3 regions of the Bradyrhizobium sp. th-b2 genome follow, and region 1 is predicted to be linked to each of the others. Evidence: riboswitches for the same ligand, from Rfam matches in the RefSeq annotation. Region 1 holds a riboswitch; each other region holds the start of a gene.
What was found. Region 1 has a riboswitch for cobalamin ahead of K359_RS0113245 (TonB-dependent siderophore receptor). Riboswitches for the same ligand answer to the same signal wherever they lie in the genome.

Region 1 (7,109 bases):
CGGTCTTGAACTGGGTCCAGCTGTCCTGATAGCGGATCGTGCTGTCCAGCGCGTTGTAGTTCTTGAAGCGCAGCGCGTCCTGGATCGCGCCGTTGATCAGCGGCGTGCCGAAATAGCGCGACGGGCTGCGGTCGCCATAATCCTCGGAGAGCGTGAAGGCGAGATTTTCCGACGCCTGCACCCGCACCGCGGCCGAGACCACCGCATTCGAGGTCTTGTCGCGATCGACCCAGCCGTCCGACATGTTGCCGGTGGCATTGATCCGGTAGGACACATTGGGATTGATCGGACCGGTGCTGTCGACCGAAAGCCGCCGCGTCATGTTGCTGTCGAGCGAGACCTCGGCTTCGTTGTAGGGCGTGCCCAGCGGCTTTTTCGGAATTACGTTGATGACGCCGCCGATTGCGCCTTCGCCGTATAGCACCGAAGCCGGGCCGCGCAGCACCTCGATGCGCTGCGTCGACCAGGTATCGTACGGGAACGTCAGGGTTCCCGAGCCGATATAAAAGCGCGTACCGTCATACAGCGTCATCACCGAATTGCTGCCGGCAAAGCCGCGGGTGCTGAACGACAGGCCGCCATTGCCGGGAGCCGGCGTTGCGATGAACCCGGCCGCGTCCTGGGTGACGGCATCTGTGACATTATGCTGGCCGCGTTCGGCGATGGTCTGCGACGTGATGATCTCGACGCTCGCCGGCGTTTGCAGCGGCGTTAGATTCAGACGGCTGCCGGTGCTCCCCGGCGTGGTGGCGTTGAGCGTCGGCGACGCCGATCCCGAAGCGCCCGACGCTGCGGCGCGCGGTGTGTTGCCGGTTGCCGCGGCCGGTACAGGTCTGGAGCGTGGCCGCGACGACGACGCCGAGTTGCTGCTTCGCGCCGCGGGCTTGGGCTTTTCGGATGCCGAGGGCGAGACCTCGATCGGATCGAGCCTGGTTGGTGGCGGTGTTTGTGCTCCACCTTCAGCCGGCAGCAGCAGCGATGACAGGGAGCAAACGAGGCCGAGGCGCCAGCGGCGCGCAACGGGAGAAGACGGAGACATGAAAGGACCCGCGGTAACGTGGCACGTCACCGCGAACGCGGACTGGCGCATTGCCCAAAAGGCAGTGCTCCGATCCCACCAGGACGCCCCCGCCCGATGTGCTCGCGTGTGACCACGACTGACGGCAGGTCTCCTGGCTCACGGGTCGTCGCCTGTCGACGCCTTCCCGGACCGAATGGTCCAGTGGCAAATTGACGAAAGGCTCGCCGTTTACAGTTGCGGGGACAGCTGCGGCATTGGGGTTACCCTCGCACCGCATTCCCTTTTGATCCCCGAAGGGAACCGTCGGCGGAAACGATAGGTGGTGCGGGATGGGCTGTCAATTCGGCGCGATTGTCGCGCACGTGCTTTGCGGGACGGTGCTGCGGCGATGACACACGGCTTGTATCGCTGACGCGGAGACCTCCTTAACCCGTCTCCTGAGGAGCCGCGTAGCGGCGTCTCGAAGGATCGACGGCCCGGCTGGTGGCCGTGCACCCTTCGAGACGCGCTACGCGCTCCTCCAGCGACAAAGGCAAAGCCTTTGCGCGGGGGTGACGGAAAACTCAGGTAGCTTCGACGCAGCCTGCCATGATCGCATCGATCTCGGCGCGCGAGAGCACACCTATCTCGGCGATGAACACGATTCGCGTGCGCGGCACGCCGGGTGCCGGCACGCCGCCCGCAGCCAATGTCGCGCGTCCGCCGGCGAGTTGAAACACTGTCAGTCGCCCAGGCTGCTCCACCGTCTCGAACAATCCCTTCGCCCGCGCGAGTTTCGGCGCCAGCCTGCCGATCGCCTGCTGCAAGCGCGGCAACCGCACCGGCCGCTCCGACGTCCAGCTCAGCGTCTCGAACCGGTCGGACACCGGCCGTCGTGGCGCGGTCTCGCGCGGCGCCGGCAAATGATCGATATCCGCCGGAAGCAATAGTTCCGTCGGCACCTCGCCATGCAGCGCATCGACCACGACCGCCGCCGGCCGCACCGCGCGTACCGCGTCGCGGATCGCGGTACGCGCGGTGGCATCAGCCAGGTCGACCTTGCTCAGCGCCACCACATCGGCCGCCCGCAGTTGCGACCGCAGCAGCGCATCGTCCAGCATCGTCGCAGGCTGCGTGGCGTCGACCACGCACAGCACGGTCTCCAGCGGCGCTTCCTTCCAGATCACGGGATCCATCAGGTTGCGCACGATGTCGGCGGGATCGGCGATCCCGCTGGTCTCGATCACGATGAACTCGGGACGCGGATCACGCCGCAGCAAATTTGCGAGCGTGCGCAGCAGATCGCCCTCCAGCGTGCAACAGATGCAGCCATTGCTCAGGCTCACCACGCCGTCGCTGGCGCCCGCGATCAGCTCCGCGTCGATGTTGATGGCGCCGAAATCGTTGACCACCGCCGCGATGCGCCGCCCTTGTGCATGCGCCAGCAGATGGTTCACGACGGTGGTCTTGCCCGCCCCGAGAAAACCCGCGACCAGCAGGATCGGGACCGGCACGTCAGCCTCCGGCGACCGGCCGGCGCACCGGCCGGCCCGGCCGCGCCGCGACATCGAGGACGCCGTCGTTGATCAGCGGCTGGCCGCTGACCACGAGATACCGCACACCCTCCGCCGGTCGGTTCATCGCGGAGAAGGTCGCGCGATCGCTCAAGGTCTCAAAGTCGAACACCACGACATCGGCGTCGGCTCCGACCTGCAACCTGCCCTTGGCGCGCATCGCCGGCGTGCTTGCGGAAAGGATTTCCGCCGGAATCAGCGCGCATTTGCGGATGCCCTCGAGCAGCGACACTTTCTTGCGCTCGCGCACCCATTCGCGGATGAAGCGGGTGAAGCAACCGGCCGAACGCGGATGCGAGGTGGCATCATCGGGCAGCGGCCAGGCGTCGCCGGTGTAGCGGCGGCCGTCCGACAGCGTCCACGGCATCGCGTCGGACGCGATCGCACCGCCCGGATACAGCACCGCCATGTCGAGCAGGTCGCGATGATGCTGGTTGTTCTCGATATCGAGCACATGCCACAGCACCAGCGTGGAGGGTTCTTCGGCCTGCGCCGCCAGCAGCTCCTCGCGGCTGCCGAAGCGGTGACCGTCGGTCACGCGCTGCACCGAATCGTAGCCGAGGCCGTTGCGCTCCTCGAATTTGGGATCGCTGAAGAAGGTCGCCGCCAGCACGGTCGACCCGGTGCCGTAGGGATAGGCCTCCACCGTGATCGGCAAGCCCTGCGCTTGCGCCTTCGCGATCAGCGCAACACAGCGTTCGATATCCGTCTTGCTCGACGAGTTGAAGTGGCAGATGTGCATATGCGCGCCGGTGGCGCCGGCATAGCCGATCAGGCGGATATAGGCCTCGGCCGCGCTCTCGGGATCGATGCGGGACATGTAGGCGACGTGGGTGAAGGTCGGCACCGCACGCGCGGCCGCCAGTTGGCACACCGCGGTCAGTTCCTGCACGCCGGCGCCCGGCGCATAGGCGTTGAGAATGCCGATGCCGATGCCGCCTTCGTTCAGCCCGTTGGCAAGACGCTCCAGGATGCCGGCGACCTCGCCATCGGTCGCCACGTTCTCGATCCAGCGGCGATCCCGCATCGCGGCGCCGAACGATTCCAGCGAGCTTTCCGAATTCGAGCCGGTCATCGCGCCGATCCGCGCGAAGGCCCAATTGGCGGCGGCGCCGTAGTTCAGCACCCGGCCCTTCTCGGCCTGGCGCTTGTACCAGGACGCAACCGGCAGCACGCCGGCCTCGAGGTCGAGCGACGTCGTCACGCCGTCGAACGCCTGCATCCGATCGGCCGGAATGGTCTGGCCGTGCGCGTGCAGATCGATGAAGCCGGGCGCGACCACGCGGCCGGTGGCGTCGATCTGCCGCTCGGCGCCGCCGAGGCCGGTGCCGACAGCAGCGATCCGGCCGTCGACCACAGCGACGTCGCCGATCGCATCCATGCCGCTCGCCGGATCCACCACCCGGCCGCCGCTGATCACCAAACCACCCATCTCGCCACTCCCCGCATTGTCCGAAACCGCGGTCCCGGCCGGCCGCCTTCATTAAGGCTTACGACCGGACCCAAGCGGGGCCAAGAGACAAAAATGCATCGCATCTATCGCAACGCTCCGATCGGGATTCTTGCGATATGGTGTAACGCAATCGTCCTTCGCGCGAGGCGAGAAGGCCGCGTCAACGATGCGAGTGGCGGCGAGGTCCGTTACGTTCCAGTCGCCCGTCGCGGGGCGAGGCCTCTCCAGAGATCGTCGTTCGGTCTGGTCCGGCTCGCGACGAGCTTCGGCGGCGTCCGATCCTTGGCGATCGCCGCCTCGAAGGCCCGCCGCAATCGCGGATTGTCGATCTGCATCTGGAAGCGCCGGACAACGGTCTCCGCATCGGCATCGTGACCGGTAATCGCGCGGCACAGCTCCGCTGTCGTCCTGCGGAAGAAATGGAACGAGCCAGCGGCCGCACCATCCAATCGATCGAGCTCGCCGGCCACGGCGAGCACGTGCATCCGGTCGGCGTCGTCGAGCGTCACCGTGAAGCGCAGCACGGCGAGTTGCCAGGCGCAGAGCAGCTTGCCCTGCGATTCGCTTGCTCCCTCACTGCGCATCGATCGAACACCCCGCGCGCCCGATCCGGGGCGCGGCGTGACTATCCTTGCGCGGCAATAGGTTTTCGAGGGGATCGCGCGAGCGATCTCATAAGCGCCGCATAAGCGGCCCGGCAACGCCTAGCAAGATCGCGGGCTCAGATCCCCTCGAACTGCAGCCGCGCCAGCCGTGCATAGAGGCCGTTGGCGGCGACCAGCTCGGCGTGGGTGCCCTGCTCGACGATCCTGCCCTGGTCCATGACCAGGATGCGGTCGCAGGACAGCACGGTCGCTAGACGATGCGCGATCACCAGCGTGGTGCGGTGGCGCATCAATTCCTCGAGCGCGGTCTGCACCAGCGTTTCGCTCTCGGCGTCGAGCGCAGAGGTCGCCTCATCGAGCAGCAGCAGCGGCGCATCGCGCAAGATGGCGCGCGCGATCGCGATGCGCTGGCGCTGGCCGCCGGACAACGTCACGCCGCGCTCGCCGAGCTGGGCATCGAAGCCGCCGGGCAGCCGGCGCAGGAATTCGGTGGCATGCGCGAGATCGGCGGCACGCTCGACCTCGGCATGGGTGGCATCGGGCCTGCCGAACCGGATGTTCTCGCGGGCCGAGGCGGCGAACACCACGGAATCCTGCGGCACCAATGCGATCCGCGCGCGGACCTCGGCGGGATCGGCCTGCCGGATCGGCACGCCGTCGAGCGAGATGGTGCCCGATTTCGGATCGTAGAAGCGCAGCAGCAGGTGGAACAGCGTGCTCTTGCCGGCGCCGGAGGGGCCGACGATCGCGACCTTCTCGCCGGAGCCGACCTTCAGCGACACGCCATCGACCGCAAGCGCGTTGGGCCGGGTCGGATAGGCGAAGCTGACATTGTCGAAGCCGACATCGCCGCGCGCCGGCTGCGGCAGCGCGCGCGGCGCGGCGGGAGCGGCGATCTCCGGCCTGATGCGCAGAATCTCGAACAGCCGCTCCGCGGCGCCCGACGCGGCCGAGACTTCGCCCCAGACCTCGCTGAGCTGGCCGAGGCCACTCGCAGCGAACGCCGTATAGAGAATGAACTGGCCGAGCCGGCCGGGGCTGATGGTTCCGACCAGCACGTCGTGCGAGCCGACCCAGAGGATCACGACGACGCTGGCGAACACGATGAAGATGACGATCAGCGTCAGCATCGCGCGCGCCTTGGTCGAGCTGCGCGCGGCGTCATAGGCCTGCTCGACCTCGCGGCTGAAGCGCGTCCTGGCCAGCCGCTCGCCGGTATAGGCCTGCACGGTGCGGATCGCGTTGACCAGCTCGGAGGCATAGGCGCTGGCATCGGCCAACGTGTCTTGGGCATTGCGCGACAGCCGCCGTACCCAGCGGCCGAACGCGACCAGCGGAATCACGATCAGCGGGATCGCGGCCAGCACGAAGCCGGAGAGCCGCGGGCTCGTGATCACCATCATCGCCGCGGCGCCGAAGAACAGCATCAGATTGCGCAGCGCGATCGACACCGAGGCGCCGACCGCGGACTTGATCTGCGTGGTGTCGGCGGTCAGTCGCGACACCAGCTCGCCGCTTCGCGCGGAATCGAAGAATGACGGCGACAGCGAAATCAGATGCGCGAACACATCGCGCCGGAGATCGGCGACGATGCGCTCGCCGATCGTCATCACGAGGTAGTAGCGTGAGGCGCTGGCACAGGCGAGTACGGCAACGACTGCGATCATCACGCTGAAATAGCTGTTGATCATCGCGATGCCTTCGGGCGTGAAGCCCATGTCGATCATCCGCCGCACCGCGACCGGCACGACCAGCGTGGTGATCGCCGCGATGGTCAGCGAGATCAGCGCGAGGATCGCCCGCCCCTTGTAGCGCGCCACATAGGGCGCGAGCGCAAGCAGCGGCCGCAAGCGGGCACGGCTCTTCGCCGGCTCCGTGATCTGGCTCTCGATGAAGGCTTCCTCGTCGAGCAACGCATCGCGCGGAGGCTGCGGCCTGCCGGGAGGGGTCTCAAGCTGTTCGGCTATGCTCATTATGTTTCTAGACCGGTTCTATCGCCTCCACATAGGCCCGCTGACCCCCGGCTGGCAAATCCGGTAAAGTCCCAATCCGGTGATGGGCTTAAGCCCCTTTCTTGGCTTGTTTCGTGGGTCTCCATGCGTTATAGAGCCGCCCAAATCCCGTACCCCAGACATCTTGAGATGGGCGCCGGCGCGCCGAAGGAACTGCCATGAAAGCCGATATTCATCCGAATTATCATACGATTAAGGTCGTCATGACCGACGGCACCGAGTACCTGACCCGCTCGACCTGGGGCAAGGAAGGCGACACGCTGAACCTCGACATCGACCCCAAGTCGCACCCGGCCTGGACCGGCGGCACCCAGCAGCTGATGGACCGCGGCGGCCGTGTGTCGCGCTTCCAGAAGAAGTTTTCGGGTTTCCTCAAGAAAGACTAAAGTCCGCTTCGGGATTGCCTTCGCGACCCAATGCAAAACGCCTCCATCTCGGGGGCGTTTTTGTTTTGGGGATCGGTTC
Region 2 (7,109 bases), on a different contig from region 1:
AGCCGGCCGCGAAGGCGGCGAGATCGCTGTCGGAAAACGACAACACCACGAGATCGGCCGGATCCTGGCCGAGGTCCCTTGGCGTCGCGGTCTCCTCAAGGCCGCGGCTCTCGCGGAAGACGACGTGCATCAGACACCTAGTCGCGCCCTGATCGCAGCTTCATCGATATCGCCGTGTTCGCCGATCACGACCAGCTTCGACTGCCGCGGCCGCGTGCCCCAAGGCATGTCGAACTGATGCCGTACCCGTTCGCCGACGGACTGCACTAGCAACCGCATCGGCTTGCCTTCGACCGCGATGTAGCCCTTGGCGCGCAGCACGTTCTGCTCGCGCGCCAGCCCCTTGATCGAAGCCACCAGTGCCTCGACATCCGAAACCTCGGGAAGATCGATCACTACGGAGTTGAAATCATTGTGCTCGTGTTCGGCTTCGCCATCATGGTGAGACGGCCGCGATGCGAGATCATCCTCTGCGGCGGCCTCGAGTCCCAGGATGACCCGCGCGTCGACGACGCCGTCGACGATCGGCAATATCGGCACCTCGCGCGGCATTTCGGCCGCAATCACCGCTTTGGCCGCCTTGATCCCCTCGGCTCCGGCGAGATCGGCCTTGGTCAGCAGCACGATATCGGCACAGGCGATCTGGTCCTCGAACACTTCGGACAGCGGCGTCTCGTGGTCGAGATTGTCGTCGGCCGCACGCTGTGCATCGACTGCGGCCGGATCCGGCGCAAAGCGGCCGGCAGCAACGGCCTCCGCATCGGCCAGCGCGATCACGCCGTCGACCGTGATCCGCGAGCGGATTTCCGGCCAGTCGAACGCCTTCAGCAGCGGCTTCGGCAAAGCGAGGCCGGACGTCTCGATCACGATGTGATCAGGTCTCACCCGGCGCGCGAGCAACTGCTCCATGGCCGGGATGAAATCGTCGGCGACGGTGCAGCAGATGCAGCCATTGGCGAGCTCGACGATGTTCTCGGCCGGACAATTGGCGTCGGCGCACGACTTCAGGATCTCGCCGTCGACGCCTTCGCTGCCGAATTCGTTGACCAGCACCGCGAGCTTCTTGCCGTTGGCGTTGCGGATCAGATGCTGGATCAGCGTTGTCTTGCCGGACCCGAGAAAACCGGTCACGACGGTGACCGGAACCTTGGCGAGCGTAGTCATTCTGCGGCCTCCGGCACGACGGCAAGGGGTGGGATTCGAGCGAGCGATTGCTTGCGAAAGATTTCCGGACGGCTGCGCCACGGCACGATGCCGTCAGGCGCCGCGGCATAGGCGGTGGCGCCCGCGATCACATCCCTGGCATTGTCAGCGGACAGGCGGCCGTAGACGTAGGACCACCGCCCCGGCGCACTGAGCGCGACCGAGCAACCCTGGCTGCACGCCGACAGGCATTCGACGGGAACAAGATTGACGTCATCGGGCACGCCGGCCTCAACAAGCGCGGCATACAGGCGCGCACCGGGCGCGAGCTCACCTTCCGCCAGCGTCTGGCCGGCGCGGCAGGTGATGCAGACATGAAGTGTAACGCTCATCGCCCATCCTGGATTAACAGCGGGAGGCGAAGAGGCACACGAACCGTTGTGAATGGGTTCGTTTCCCCGTCGCGGAACACCCCGTCCGCCGGTCTCACAACACGTTGCGTTGGCAGGTCTCCCGGCTTGCGGAGCAGGATTTCTCCCTCGATGCCCACCTTCCCGATTCTCGACAAGGAATCAGTGGCTTTGGGCATCTCTCCGGTCACGGTCGCGGGGGCGGCTGCTTTTCAGGCCCACCTTGAGCCCTATCGCATTCCCTCTTCGCCTGTCGTAGGACAGGAACCAACGCGGGCCCACCATTCGTCCGTGGCTCGAACTTGTCAAGCCGAAGGAACGTCATGATTTCTGAAGAAAACGGCGCCGAAGACGAGGTCGTCAGCAGCGAGGTTTCGCTGGATGCGCGCCACGCGACCAAGATGGCGAAAAAAAAGGTCGCCCGCGACAAGATCATGGCGACCAAGAGCGGCGAAAAGGGTCTGATCATCGTTCATACCGGCGCCGGCAAGGGAAAGTCCTCCTCCGCCTTCGGCATGATCGTGCGCTGCGTGGCGCATGGCTTCCCATGCGCCGTGGTGCAGTTCATCAAGGGCGCCTGGGATACCGGCGAGCGCCGCCTGCTCACCGGGCATTTCGGAGAGCTCTGTCAATTCCACGCGATGGGCGAAGGTTTTACCTGGGAGACCCAGGATCGCGCGCGCGACATCGCGGCGGCGCAGGCCGGCTGGGAGAAGGCCAAGCAGCTGATCGCAGACCCGAGCTTGCGCATGGTCGTGCTCGACGAGATCAACATCGCGCTGCGCTACGATTATCTCGCCATTGCCGATGTCGTCGACTTCCTGACCACGTCGAAGCCGCCGATGACGCATGTCGTGCTCACCGGACGCAATGCCAAGGATGAATTGATCGAGATCGCCGATCTCGTCACCGAGATGACGCTGGTGAAGCATCCGTTCCGCTCCGGCATCAAGGCCCAACCGGGCGTCGAGTTCTGACTGTTATCGCCATGGCGCGCGCATTGATGATCCAGGGAGCGGGTTCGGACGTGGGCAAGTCGCTCATCGTCGCGGGCCTGGCGCGCGCTGCCAGACGACGCGGCCTGCGCGTCTTGCCTTTCAAGCCGCAGAACATGTCCAACAACGCGGCCGTGACCATCGACGGCGGCGAGATCGGACGTGCGCAGGCCCTGCAGGCGCTCGCCGCCGGTGTCGAGCCGCACACCGACATGAACCCGGTGCTGCTGAAGCCGGAGAGCGATGTCGGTGCCCAGATCATCGTGCACGGCAAACGGATCGCGACCGCACGCGCGCGCGAATATTCCGCTATGAAACCGTCGCTGATGGGCGCGGTGCTGGAGAGCTTTGCGCGGCTGAAGGATCGCGCCGATTTGGTGCTGGTCGAAGGTGCCGGCAGCCCCGCCGAGGTCAATCTGCGTAAGTCCGATATCGCCAATATGGGCTTTGCGCGCCGGGCTGACGTGCCCGTGGTGCTGGTCGGCGACATCGACCGCGGCGGCGTGATCGCGCAGCTCGTCGGTATCCAGGCGGTGATCGATCCCGAGGATGCCGCGATGATCCAGGGTTTTCTCATCAACAAGTTCCGCGGCGATCCGACGCTGTTCGACGACGGCTACCGCTTGATCGAATCCCGCACGGCGTGGCGCGGCTTTGGCGTACTGCCCTGGTTTACCCGCGCCGGTGAGCTTCCGGCCGAAGACGCGCTCGGGCTCGCCGACGCGCGCAAGCCCGGCCAGTGCAAGATCGCCTTCCTTGCGCTGTCGCGCATCGCGAATTTCGACGATCTCGATCCGCTGAAGCTCGAGCCCGGCGTCGATCTCGTGATGGTGCGACCAGGCGAAGCCATCCCGGGTGATGCGCGGCTCGTCATCCTGCCCGGCTCGAAATCGACCCGCGGCGACCTCGCCTTCCTGCGCGCGCAAGGCTGGGACATCGATCTCCTGGCGCATCATCGCCGCGGCGGCCATGTCCTTGGCCTCTGCGGCGGATATCAGATGCTCGGCGAGAGCGTCGCCGATCCCGACGGGATCGAAGGCCCGGCCGGCGAAACGCGCGGCCTCGGACTTCTTGATATCACAACTGTCATGACCGAGCAGAAGACGCTGACGCGCGTCAGCGCGGTGCATGCTGCCACATCTCAGCCGATCAGCGCCTATGAAATCCACATCGGGCGCACCGACGGTCCGGATCGCGCGCGGCCTTTTGCGACGCTTGACGGCGCAGCAGAAGGTGCCGTTTCCGCGGATGGTCGCGTTCACGGCAGCTATCTGCACGGCCTGTTCACGTCAGACCAATTTCGCAAGGCGTTCCTTGCGAGGCTCGATATTCCCGCGGCCGACCAGCCATACGGCGCCCGGGTCGAGAGCGCGCTCGATGCGCTCGCCGAACACATCGAGACCCATCTCGACGTCGAAGGCCTGCTCGCGCTGGCGCGCTAGGTCAGCGCGACAATGCCGTGGAGAGGCGAGCCCATTCGGCCTCGCTGCCGGGCAAACCGAGGCGCAGCCATCCCGGCCGCTGCCGGAAGACGCGCGACCAGATCAGCCCGCGCGCAAGCTTGTCCTGTGCGGCCAGCGCATCGCGGGTCTCGTAGAGACGGAACAGCGGCGTGCCACCGACCAGGGTCCACCCCTGCGATCGCACCGCTGCATCGAGCCTGACGCAGTCGGCCGCCAGCCGCGCGGCCGTCGCCTTTGCCCAGTCGTGATCGCGCAGCGCCCGCCGCCCGATCGCGATTGCGGCCCCCGACACCGGCCATGGGCCCGCCATCGCCGCAAGCGCGGCGATATCCGTCTCGCTGCCGATCGCGAAGCCGAGCCGCAGCCCGGCAAGCCCGTAGAATTTGCCGAACGAGCGCAGGATCACGAGCCCCGCTCGTCCGGCTTCCGGTGTGAGCGACAGGTCCGGCACGGCGTCCGCAAAACTCTCGTCAATCACGAGCCGGCCGACGCGCGGCAATAGCGCGAGCAACTCGCGCCGCTCATGGTGCCGCCCATCGGGATTGTTCGGGTTGACGACCACGGCAAGACCGGCGCCCGCAAGCGCTGCGAGATCGGACACCTCGTCGACGTCCCATCCGGCGGCCGACAACACTGCGGCATACTCATTGTAGGTCGGCGCCAGGACACGCGCCCGCCCCCGGGACGCCAGCTGGGGCAGCAGCTGAATAGCGGCCTGCGCACCGCCCATCGCCAAGATCGGCGCGTCGGTCGCATAAGCCTGCCGCGCGGCGGTGTGCAGGGATTCGATCTCGGATCGCGACGGCAACGCGCTCCATTGCCGCGGCTCCACATCGACGTCAGGATAAGGCACCCGATTGATCCCCGTCGACAGGTCGATCCAGTCCTCCGCAGCGCCGCCGAAGCGTTGCTGGGCGACATCGAGATTTCCGCCGTGCTCGCGCATGCCCCGCTCCTTCACGCCAGCGCCAGGGCTGTGAACGCCGCAGCCAGCAGCATCGTGGCGTAACGATAGAGTTTCAGCCCGGCGAAGATGTCGGCGGCAGCCGGATCGCGCGCGCCCTCGTTCAGCCAGGGCTCATCGGCGATGCTGCCGTGATAGATGCGGGGACCGCTGAGCCGCACGCCGAGCGCACCGGCCATCGCCGCTTCCGGCCAGCCGGCATTCGGCGAGCGATGGCGGCGCGCGTCACGCAACATGCATGACCACGCCTGCGATGGCCGCGGCGCGAGCACCACGAGCAAAAGTCCGGTCAGCCGCGCCGGAATGAGATTGGCGAGATCGTCGATCCGGGCGGCGGCCCAGCCAAAGGCGTCGTGCCGCTCGGTGCGATGGCCGATCATCGAGTCCAGTGTGTTGATCGCCTTGTAGCCGAGGATTCCCGGCAGGCCGAACAGCGCGCCCCAGAACACTGGCGCGACGATGCCGTCGGATGCATTCTCGGCGAGGCTCTCGATGGTCGCGCGCGCGATGCCGGCATCGTCGAGCGTCAAGGGATCGCGTCCGACAATCTGCGCAACCGCCGAACGCGCGGCCGCGATGTCGCCGGACGCCAGCGGATTGGCCACCGCCGCGACATGGTCATGCAGCGAGCGCAAGGCTACCAGCGGCCACGCCAGCACACCAACAAGGACGACGCGCACCCATCCGGATCCGAGCACGGACTGAACCGCCCAACCGAGAGCCGTCACCAGCGCGATCACCAGGATAGCAGCCGCGACACCCGCGACGCGACGCAACGCCGGCGGATCGGTGTCCCGGTTCCAGGCTCTGTCGACAAGATGGATCAGCCGGCCGAGCCAGGTCACGGGATGGCCGATGCGTGCAAACAGCGGCGATGGCCAGCCGATCAGGGCATCCACCGCCATCGCCACCGCCATCGCTCCCGCAAAACCCACTTAACCCTCTCCTCGCCGCGATCCCCCTGATGCGCAAGACATTGGCCGAGTGCAAGCCCTCCGTGGCGGATTTCGGCTTTGTGTTTCACCGCGATTGGTGGTTAGAGCGGACGTAGACAGGAGATCCCATGGCCGTCATTCTGATCACGGGTGGAGCTCGCTCCGGTAAAAGCCGGCGCGCTGAACTGCGCGCGCGCAGCTTTCCGGAGCGTCCGGTCTATATCGCGACCGCCGAGGCGCTCGATGCGGAAATGGACGAGCGGATCGCCAAGCATCGCGCGCGGCGCGGCAGCGACTGGATCGAACGCGAGGTGCCGCTCGACCTCGTCGCCGCGCTGTCCGAGACCGATGGCGGCGGCGCAAGGCTGGTCGATTGCCTGACGCTCTGGCTCTCGAACCTGCTGCATGCGGAGCGCGACTGGACCGAGGAAGTGACGCGCCTGGCGGATGCGCTGCCGCGTCAGCACAGCCCGGTCGTCCTGGTCACCAACGAGGTTGGCCTCGGCATCGTGCCCGACAATGCACTGGCGCGCAGCTTCCGCGATGCCGCCGGCATCATGAACCAGACCATCGCCGGCGTGGCTGACGAGGTCGAGTTCGTCGTTGCGGGCCTGCCGGTGAAGCTCAAGTGAAGTCCGCGATGGATTCAGCCAAAGGCCCCGCGATGGTCTCCTTCGATGATGCGTTTCGCCGCCAACTGCAGGAGCTGTTCGTGTGGCGGCGCGACGTGCGGCGCTTCCGAACCGATCCGCTGCCGGATGGCACGATCGAGCGGCTGATCGAGGTCGCCTGCCTATCGCCCTCGGTCGGCCTGAGCCAGCCCTGGCGGTTCGTCATTGTCGACGATGCGGTGCGCCGCCGCGCAGTGATCGAAGACTTCAAGACCTGCAACGCCGATGCGCTGCGGTCTTACTCGGGCGAGCGTGCCGCGAAATATGCCGCCTTGAAGCTATCGGGCCTGGAAGAGGCGCCCGGCCATCTCGCCGTATTCGCCGACAAGACCGAGCACATCGGCTCCGGCCTTGGCCGCGCGACGATGCCGGAAACGGTTGAGTATTCCGTGGTGGCTGCGATCTGCTCGATGTGGCTTGCCGCCCGCGCCGAAGGCATCGGGCTCGGCTGGGTCTCGATCCTCAACCCGACCCGCATTCAGGAGATTCTGGAAATACCGGACGCCTGGAAATTCATCGGCTACCTCT
Region 3 (7,109 bases), on a different contig from region 1:
AAGATCGTGCTGCAGCTCTCCGACAATGATCCGAGGAAGCAGGGCCTCGTCATCAGCGTCGCCAACAATCTGATGAGGCACTACGACCCCGACAAGGTCGCGGTCGAGATCGTTGCCTTCGGCCCGGGCATCGAGCTGCTCAAGCCCGACAACCCAAACCGCAAGCTGGTGGAAAGCCTGGTCGCGGAGGGCGTGCGGGTCGATATCTGCCTCAACACCGTCGACACGATCGAGCGCGACACCGGCAAGCGGCCGGACTACATCGCCGCCGCCACCCCGGTGCAGGTCGGCGTCGCGCAGATTTTGCTCTTGACCGAGAACGGATACACGCTGGTTCGTCCCTGACGGAGCTGCAGGAGCAGGGCTGGAGCTACGTGCGGCCGTAAGTTCGCTCCCCCCCAATCGCGCATCATACGCCCGTCATCCTGAGGAGCCCGCGCAGCGGGCGTCTCGAAGGATGCACGGCCCCGGTGTCTCCGCGCGCATTTGCTCTCCTCGCGGAAAGACCCGGGCCGTCCACCCTTCGAGACGCCCGCTGCGCGGCTCCTCAGGGTGACGGGACCCGTATCCGCGCGGGGATGGATTTGCTTTGAATCGACCCTATCTATGGAATAATATCCTCCAAGTGACTCGGCCCGGAGAATAGGTAAGCCGTCATGATCTTTCGCCAGCTCTTCGACAGCGTGTCCGGCACCTACAGCTATCTGCTCGCGAGCCGCGCCGGCGGCGAGGCGCTGATCCTCGATCCGGTGCTGGAGAAGGCCGACCGCTACTGCAAGCTGCTGCAGGAACTCGACCTCAGGCTGGTCAAGGCGGTCGACACGCATCTGCATGCCGATCACGTCACCGGCCTTGGCGAGTTGCGCGACCGCACCCAGTGCATCACCATCATGGGCGAGCAGAGCAAGGCCGACGTGGTGTCGATGCGCGTTTCCGACGGCGACAAGGTGACGATCGAGGGTCTTTGCCTCGAGGCGATGTACACGCCCGGCCACACCGATGATTCCTATAGCTATCTGATGGGCGACCGCGTCTTCACCGGCGATACGCTCTTGATCCGCGGCACCGGCCGCACCGATTTCCAGAACGGCAGCGCGCGGGCGCAGTACGATTCGATCTTCAATCGCCTCTTGAGGCTGCCCGAGGAGACGATGATGTTCCCCGCACATGACTACAAGGGCGACACCGTCTCCACGATCGGCGAGGAGAAGCGCTACAATCCGCGGCTGCAGGTCAAATCGATCGACGACTATGTCGAGCTGATGAACAACCTCAATCTGCCGAACCCGAAGCTGATGGATGTCGTGGTGCCCGCCAACATGCATGTCGGCCTGCACCAGGACGAGCTCGCCAAGGAAGGCCTCTCCCTCAGCGCGCGCGACGCTATCTCGAGCCTCGGCCGGCCCGATATCCTGCTGGTCGATTTGCGCGAGAGCGGCGAAAGGACCAAGCACGGCACGCTCGCGGGCGCACTGCACGCGCCCTATCCCGGGATCTGCGCCACCTTGCAGCCCGGCGGCATGCTGCGCGAAGTCGCCGCCGCGACCGGCCGCCGCGTCGTGTTCTTCTGCGCCTTCGGCGAACGCTCGGCGATGGCGGTGGCCGCCGCGAAGAAGGCGGGACTGATGAACACCGCCCATATCGAAGGCGGTATGGACGCGTGGAAGAAGGCCGGCGGGCCGGTGGTGCACGGTTAGTCACGAGACAAATATCGAACCGTCACCCCCGCGCAACGGCTTCGCCGTTGTCGCTGGAGGTGCGAGCCTTGCGGGGCACTTGCACCGCTGGGCGAGCCTCGAAGGGCGACAGCCCCGCTCTGTCCGCAGCCATTTGGAAATATCGGGGCCGTGCATCCTCCGAGACGCGCTACGCGCTCCTCAGGATGACGGATAACGAGGAGTCACCGCGTCACCCGCTGCAGCTCCGCCGTCAACCGATCCAGCGCATCCGCCAGCATCACGCCGCCGCAGACGGTGAGCCGCTCCGGCAGCACGATGCGCTTGCCCTCCGGATAGAATCGCTCCAGCGCCGGATGCAGCAGGAAGGCGCGGCCGTCGTCCTCGGCGCGATCGCCGGCTTCCGACACCAGGATAAAATCCGGCCGTAGTTTCACGATGGCTTCCAGCGAGGCAAATCCGCCGGCGCTGAAGCCGAGCTCGCCGGCGGCGTTGGAAAGACCCGTTGCCGCCAGCAGCGAGCTGATCAGGCTGCTCTCACCCGACACAAAGCCGCGCCGCTCCAGCGGCAGCACGCGATAATGATGACCATCAGCCACCGCCCGCGCCCGTGCGATCGCCGCATCGAGCCGCGCGATCTCGGCCTCCGCGCGATCCGGATGCTGCAGCACATTGCCCATCGCGCGGATCTGGTCCTTCACCTCGTCCAGCGTGCGCGGCACCGTGAACTCGACGAGGTGTAGCCCCTTCGCCTTCAACAGATCGCGCGTCGCCCGCTTGTCGAATAGGCTGACGACGACAAGGTCGGGCTTGTGCAGCAGAACATCTTCGGCCTCGCCGGACAGCCGCGGAAAGTTTCGCGCCTTCTCGGCGGCCCAGGACTGCCAGGCATCGCGCGAAAAACGGCTCAGCCCGAGGATCTGGTCCGGATCGGCCAGCGACAACACGAGCTGGTCGCTGCAGACATTCATCGAGACGATGCGCGGTCCGGTGGCGGATGAGGCATCGCACGACATCATCCATGCCGCCATTGCCAAGGCTGCGAGACACCGCATGCGCATCACACGTCCGCCCACGGCACGATGACGGCCTCGCGTTGAAATTCGGCGCGGTAGGCGCTGACCCGGAACACGCTGGCGAGGACCGCCTCCGACAATGCTTCCGCAGGCGCGCCTTGCGCCGCCAGCCGGCCCTCCGCCAGAACCAGCACGTGATCGGCAAAGCGCGCGGCGAGCCCGAGATCGTGCGTCACCACGACGACCAGCACGCCGGTGTCGGCGACGTTGCGCAGCTTCTGCATCACGTCGATCTGGTGGCGCGGATCGAGCGACGCGGTCGGCTCGTCGGCGAGGATCACCGGCGCCTCGACCGCCAGCACCCTCGCCAACGCGACGCGGCTGCGCTCGCCGCCGGACAGCTCGGTGACGCGGCGGTCGCTGAATTCAGTGACGTCGACCGCCTGCATCGCCCGCAGCACGGCCTCCATGTCCTTCGGCGACAACCGCGCCGGATCGGTCGCGCCATGCGGATAGCGGCCGAGCGCGACGATGTCGCGCGCCGGCAGCGGCCAATGCACCATGTGCCCCTGCGGCAGATAGGCAAAGCGTTTCGCGCGCTCGCGCAACGATAGCGCCGCCAGCGCATCGCCGCCGATCCGGATCTCGCCATCGGACGGGATCAATCCGGCGAGCGCGCGCAGCAGCGTGGTCTTGCCGGCGCCGTTCGGGCCGACCAGCGCGACCAGATGGCCTGATGCCAGCGACAGCGACACATCGTGCAGCACCTTGCGGCTACCGAGCGACGCATTGAGCGCGATGGCGGAGAGCAGCGTCATGCCACGCCTCCGCCGAGCGCGCGGCGTTCGCGCATGATCAGATAGAGGAAGAACGGCACCCCGATGATCGAGGTCAGCACACCGACCTTGATGTCGGAGGTCGAGGGGATGATGCGCACCGCGATATCGGCCGCGAGCAGCAGCGCCGCGCCGGTGAGCGCGCTCGGCACCAGCAGCCGCGCCGGATCGTGACCGATCAGGGGACGCATCAGATGCGGCGCGAAGAGCCCGATGAAGCCGATCGTGCCGGTGACCGCGACCGCGCCGCCGACGCCGAGCGCAACGCCCGCGATCACGAAGAGCCGCAGCCGCCCGACATCGACGCCGAGGCTCTGCGCCGCCTCCTCGCCGAGCGTCAGCGCACGGAACGCGCTCGCCTGGCTGAGCAGGATCGCGGCACCCGCGATGATGAAGGGCAACGCCAGCGCGACATGCTGAAAGCTGCGGTCCTCGAGCGAGCCGAGCAGCCAGAACGCGATTTCCAGCACCACGAAGGGATTGCTGGAGAGGTTCATCACCAGCGCGGTCGCAGCTCCCGCAAAGCTCGAGATCGCGAGCCCCGCGAGGATCAGAATCAGCAGCCCGGCATTGCGGCCGGCGATCGCGAGCAGCGCGAACACCGAGCCGAACGCGGCGATGATCGCCACCACCGGCAGCGCGTAGGAGCGCACGTCGGCCAGGCCGAGCGCGATCACCAGCACCGCGCCGAACGCCGCCGATTGCGGCGCGCCGAACAGCGACGGCGAGGCCAGCGGATTGCGCAGCAGGCCCTGCAGCGCCGCGCCTGACAGCCCGAGAATGCCGCCGATTGCGAACGCCAGAATGGTGCGCGGCAAACGAATTTCGCGCACGATCACCTGCGCCACGTCGCTGCCGCCGCCGAACAGCGCCTCGGTCACCGCGAGCGGCGACAGCCGCACCGGCCCGATGCCGAGCGAGATCACGCACAGCAGCGCCACAAGCGCGAGCAGCGCCGCGGTGGCGCCCCACCGTCGCCGCGCCGCGACCTCGGCCGCCAAGGCAAAATCCTGCACGCTCATTGGATCCATGCTCTTACAGCGATCGCCGTGGCAGACAAGCGACACTCGATAAAAACCGTGGCCGCCCAGCCATTGCCCGACTTCCGCCGGATTGACTTTGCTGCCCGGCCGAACCCTAGATGAACATGACGGTTCTTTAGCGAGATGAAAAGGGAATGCGGTGCGGGGAAACTTCCCCAAGGCCGCGGCTGCCCCCGCAACTGTATGCGGTGAATCCTTCGTCACAGGCCACTGGGAATCTCGGTCCTGGGAAGGCGACGAAGGGTAACGACCCGCGAGCCAGGAGACCTGCCGTCAGCCGTGGTCACACGCGAAGATGCCGGTCGGGGAGTACAGGCATGAGCTTCACCTGAGGCTGTTAGCACGATGGTGAGACTGGTTCGCGGTGACGTGCCACTGACGTTACCGAGGTCTCGCTTATGCTCACTTTCTCTTTCCATTGGCGGCGCACGCTGCTGCTCGCGACGACGATGCTCGCGCCTGTATTTATTGTCTCCGCCGCGCGGGCGCAGCAGGCGCCTGCTCCCGATCAGCTACCGACCATCGAAGTCACCAAGCCGGGCGATCAGAACGTCACGCGCGCCAGGCCGGCCGCGGACGAAGCGCCGGCGCCGCGCCGCCCGGCGACGGGCACCGCAGAGAGCACCAATGTGGGCGGCGGAAGCGGATCGGGCACCACAGGGACAGGCACGGCCACCGGAACGGGCGGCACCAGCGGCGGCCGCCAGTTCGCCGGCATTGTCGGATCGTCCTCGGCCCTGATCACGGCCGACGACATCGCGCATTCGCCGGTACAGTCGCTGCCTGAAATCCTCGCGCAGGTGCCGGGCGTGCAGCTGCAAACGCTCTATGGCGGGCCGAACGGCGCCAAGACCGCGGTCGACCTGCGCGGCTTCGGGGCATTCGCCACCGACAACACGCTGTTCCTGCTCAACGGCCGCCGGCTCAACGACGTCGACAAGGCCGGCTTCGACCTCACCACGATCCCGCTCGATTCGATCGCGCGCATCGAGATCACGCGCGGCAACAGCGGCGCCGTGCTCTACGGCGACAATGCGGTGGGCGGCGTCGTCAACATCATCACCAAGACCGGCGTCGGCGGTCCGCCGACGACGATGAGAGCCGAGGCGGGATATGGCTCGTTCAACACCCGCATGGCCGCCGTCTCCGCGGCGCTCAATGCGGGACCGTGGTCCACCTCGTTCTACGGCAACGGCATCAAGTCCGACGGCTACCGCGTCAACAATGCGCTCGACCAGCGCAACGCCGTCGGCAGCATCAACTACACCACGCCCGATCTGACCGCCTTCCTCACCGTCACGGGCAGCGACCAGAAGCTCGGCCTGCCCGGCGGGCGGCTGGTCGATCCGTCGATCGGGATCAACGAGCTGCAAACCGACCGCAGGGGCAGCAGCACGCCGTTCGACTATGCCAACCAGCAGACCGCCAGCGTCACCGCCGGCTTCACCAAGACGCTGATCAACGGCGTCGACCTGATCGTCGACGGCGGCTGGCGGCAGCGCGATACCCAAAGCGGCTTCTTCGGCACGGTACCGACCATCAGCTTCGCCTCGACCTACAACGATGCCGCGCTGGAGACCTGGTCGCTGACGCCGCGGCTCAGCGTCAAGAACGTGATGCTGGGGATGCCGTCGACGATCCTGACCGGCATCGATTATTACGATTCGACGTTCCGTCAGGCACGCGGCGCGTTCCAGGGCGTCGACCCCTTCCACATCTACAATATCGAGCAGCAGAGCGTGGCAGGCTACTGGCAGCACACGCTCGGATTGCTGCCGACCACCGACTTCGCCTATGGTGCACGCGTCCAGAATACCAGCGTCTCGGCGCGTGATCGCTACGACCCGAATGCGCCGTTCGCCTTCGACACGCAGGCGTCGCCGCTCGACAGCAACGAGACGCAATATGCGCTCCATGTCGGCGTCGAGCATCGCTTCACCGACACATTCTCGGTGTTCGGCCGCGCCGCGCGCGCATTCCGCACGCCCGACGTCGACGAGCGCGTCGCATCGGGTCCGTCATTCGACCCGCTGACCTTCCTGCCCATCGCGCAGAATTTTGCGCTCAAGACCCAGACGTCGGAAGACGTCGAGGGCGGCTTCCGGGTCAGGACCAACCGCTTCCAGGTCCAGACCAGCGTCTATCTGATGGATCTCGAGAACGAGATCCATTTCAACCCGGTGCTGTTCTACAACGTCAACCTCGATCCGACCCGCCGCTACGGCTCGGAAACCAGCGCCTCGCTCAAGGTCAGCGACAGCGTGACCTTGCGCGGCGGCATGGCGATCACCCGCGCGGTCTTCCGCGAAGGCATCTGGGCCGGCAACGACGTGCCGCTGGTGTCGCGCTATACCGGCAATGTCGGCGTGACCTGGAATATTTGGCAGAACTATCTGGTGTTCGACGCCACCGCGCGCGCCTGGAGCTCGCGCATCATGGACAACGACCAGGCCAACACCCAGAGCCGGATTCCCGGCAACGCCACCGCCGATATCAAGCTGAGCGGGCAAATTGATCGCTTCTTCTGGTCGCTCAGCG

Region 2: another riboswitch for cobalamin. It lies ahead of K359_RS0118490 (DUF1636 domain-containing protein); the one in region 1 lies ahead of K359_RS0113245 (TonB-dependent siderophore receptor).
Region 3: another riboswitch for cobalamin. It lies ahead of K359_RS0135870 (TonB-dependent receptor); the one in region 1 lies ahead of K359_RS0113245 (TonB-dependent siderophore receptor).

What each region holds. Positions count from the first base shown of each region.
Region 1 is NZ_AUGA01000007.1:165,246-172,354, forward strand. Features, by position in the region: gene K359_RS0113245 (TonB-dependent siderophore receptor) at 1-1,039, opposite strand, end outside; cobalamin riboswitch at 1,145-1,341, opposite strand; gene K359_RS0113250 (GTP-binding protein) at 1,585-2,514, opposite strand; gene K359_RS0113255 (amidohydrolase family protein) at 2,516-4,006, opposite strand; gene K359_RS0113260 (hypothetical protein) at 4,216-4,611, opposite strand; gene K359_RS0113265 (ABC transporter transmembrane domain-containing protein) at 4,749-6,605, opposite strand; gene rpmE (50S ribosomal protein L31) at 6,803-7,030, shown strand.
Region 2 is NZ_AUGA01000014.1:140,229-147,337, forward strand. Features, by position in the region: gene cobN (cobaltochelatase subunit CobN) at 1-130, opposite strand, end outside; gene cobW (cobalamin biosynthesis protein CobW) at 130-1,164, opposite strand; gene K359_RS0118490 (DUF1636 domain-containing protein) at 1,161-1,535, opposite strand; cobalamin riboswitch at 1,629-1,840, opposite strand; gene cobO (cob(I)yrinic acid a,c-diamide adenosyltransferase) at 1,877-2,530, shown strand; gene K359_RS0118500 (cobyric acid synthase) at 2,542-3,990, shown strand; gene cobD (threonine-phosphate decarboxylase CobD) at 3,992-4,957, opposite strand; gene cbiB (adenosylcobinamide-phosphate synthase CbiB) at 4,969-5,910, opposite strand; gene cobU (bifunctional adenosylcobinamide kinase/adenosylcobinamide-phosphate guanylyltransferase) at 6,039-6,542, shown strand; gene bluB (5,6-dimethylbenzimidazole synthase) at 6,575-7,109, shown strand, end outside.
Region 3 is NZ_AUGA01000046.1:3,641-10,749, reverse strand. Features, by position in the region: gene K359_RS0135895 (hypothetical protein) at 1-345, shown strand, start outside; gene K359_RS0135890 (MBL fold metallo-hydrolase) at 657-1,697, shown strand; gene K359_RS0135885 (ABC transporter substrate-binding protein) at 1,901-2,695, opposite strand; gene K359_RS0135880 (ABC transporter ATP-binding protein) at 2,737-3,510, opposite strand; gene K359_RS0135875 (iron ABC transporter permease) at 3,507-4,550, opposite strand; cobalamin riboswitch at 4,663-4,861, shown strand; gene K359_RS0135870 (TonB-dependent receptor) at 4,970-7,109, shown strand, end outside.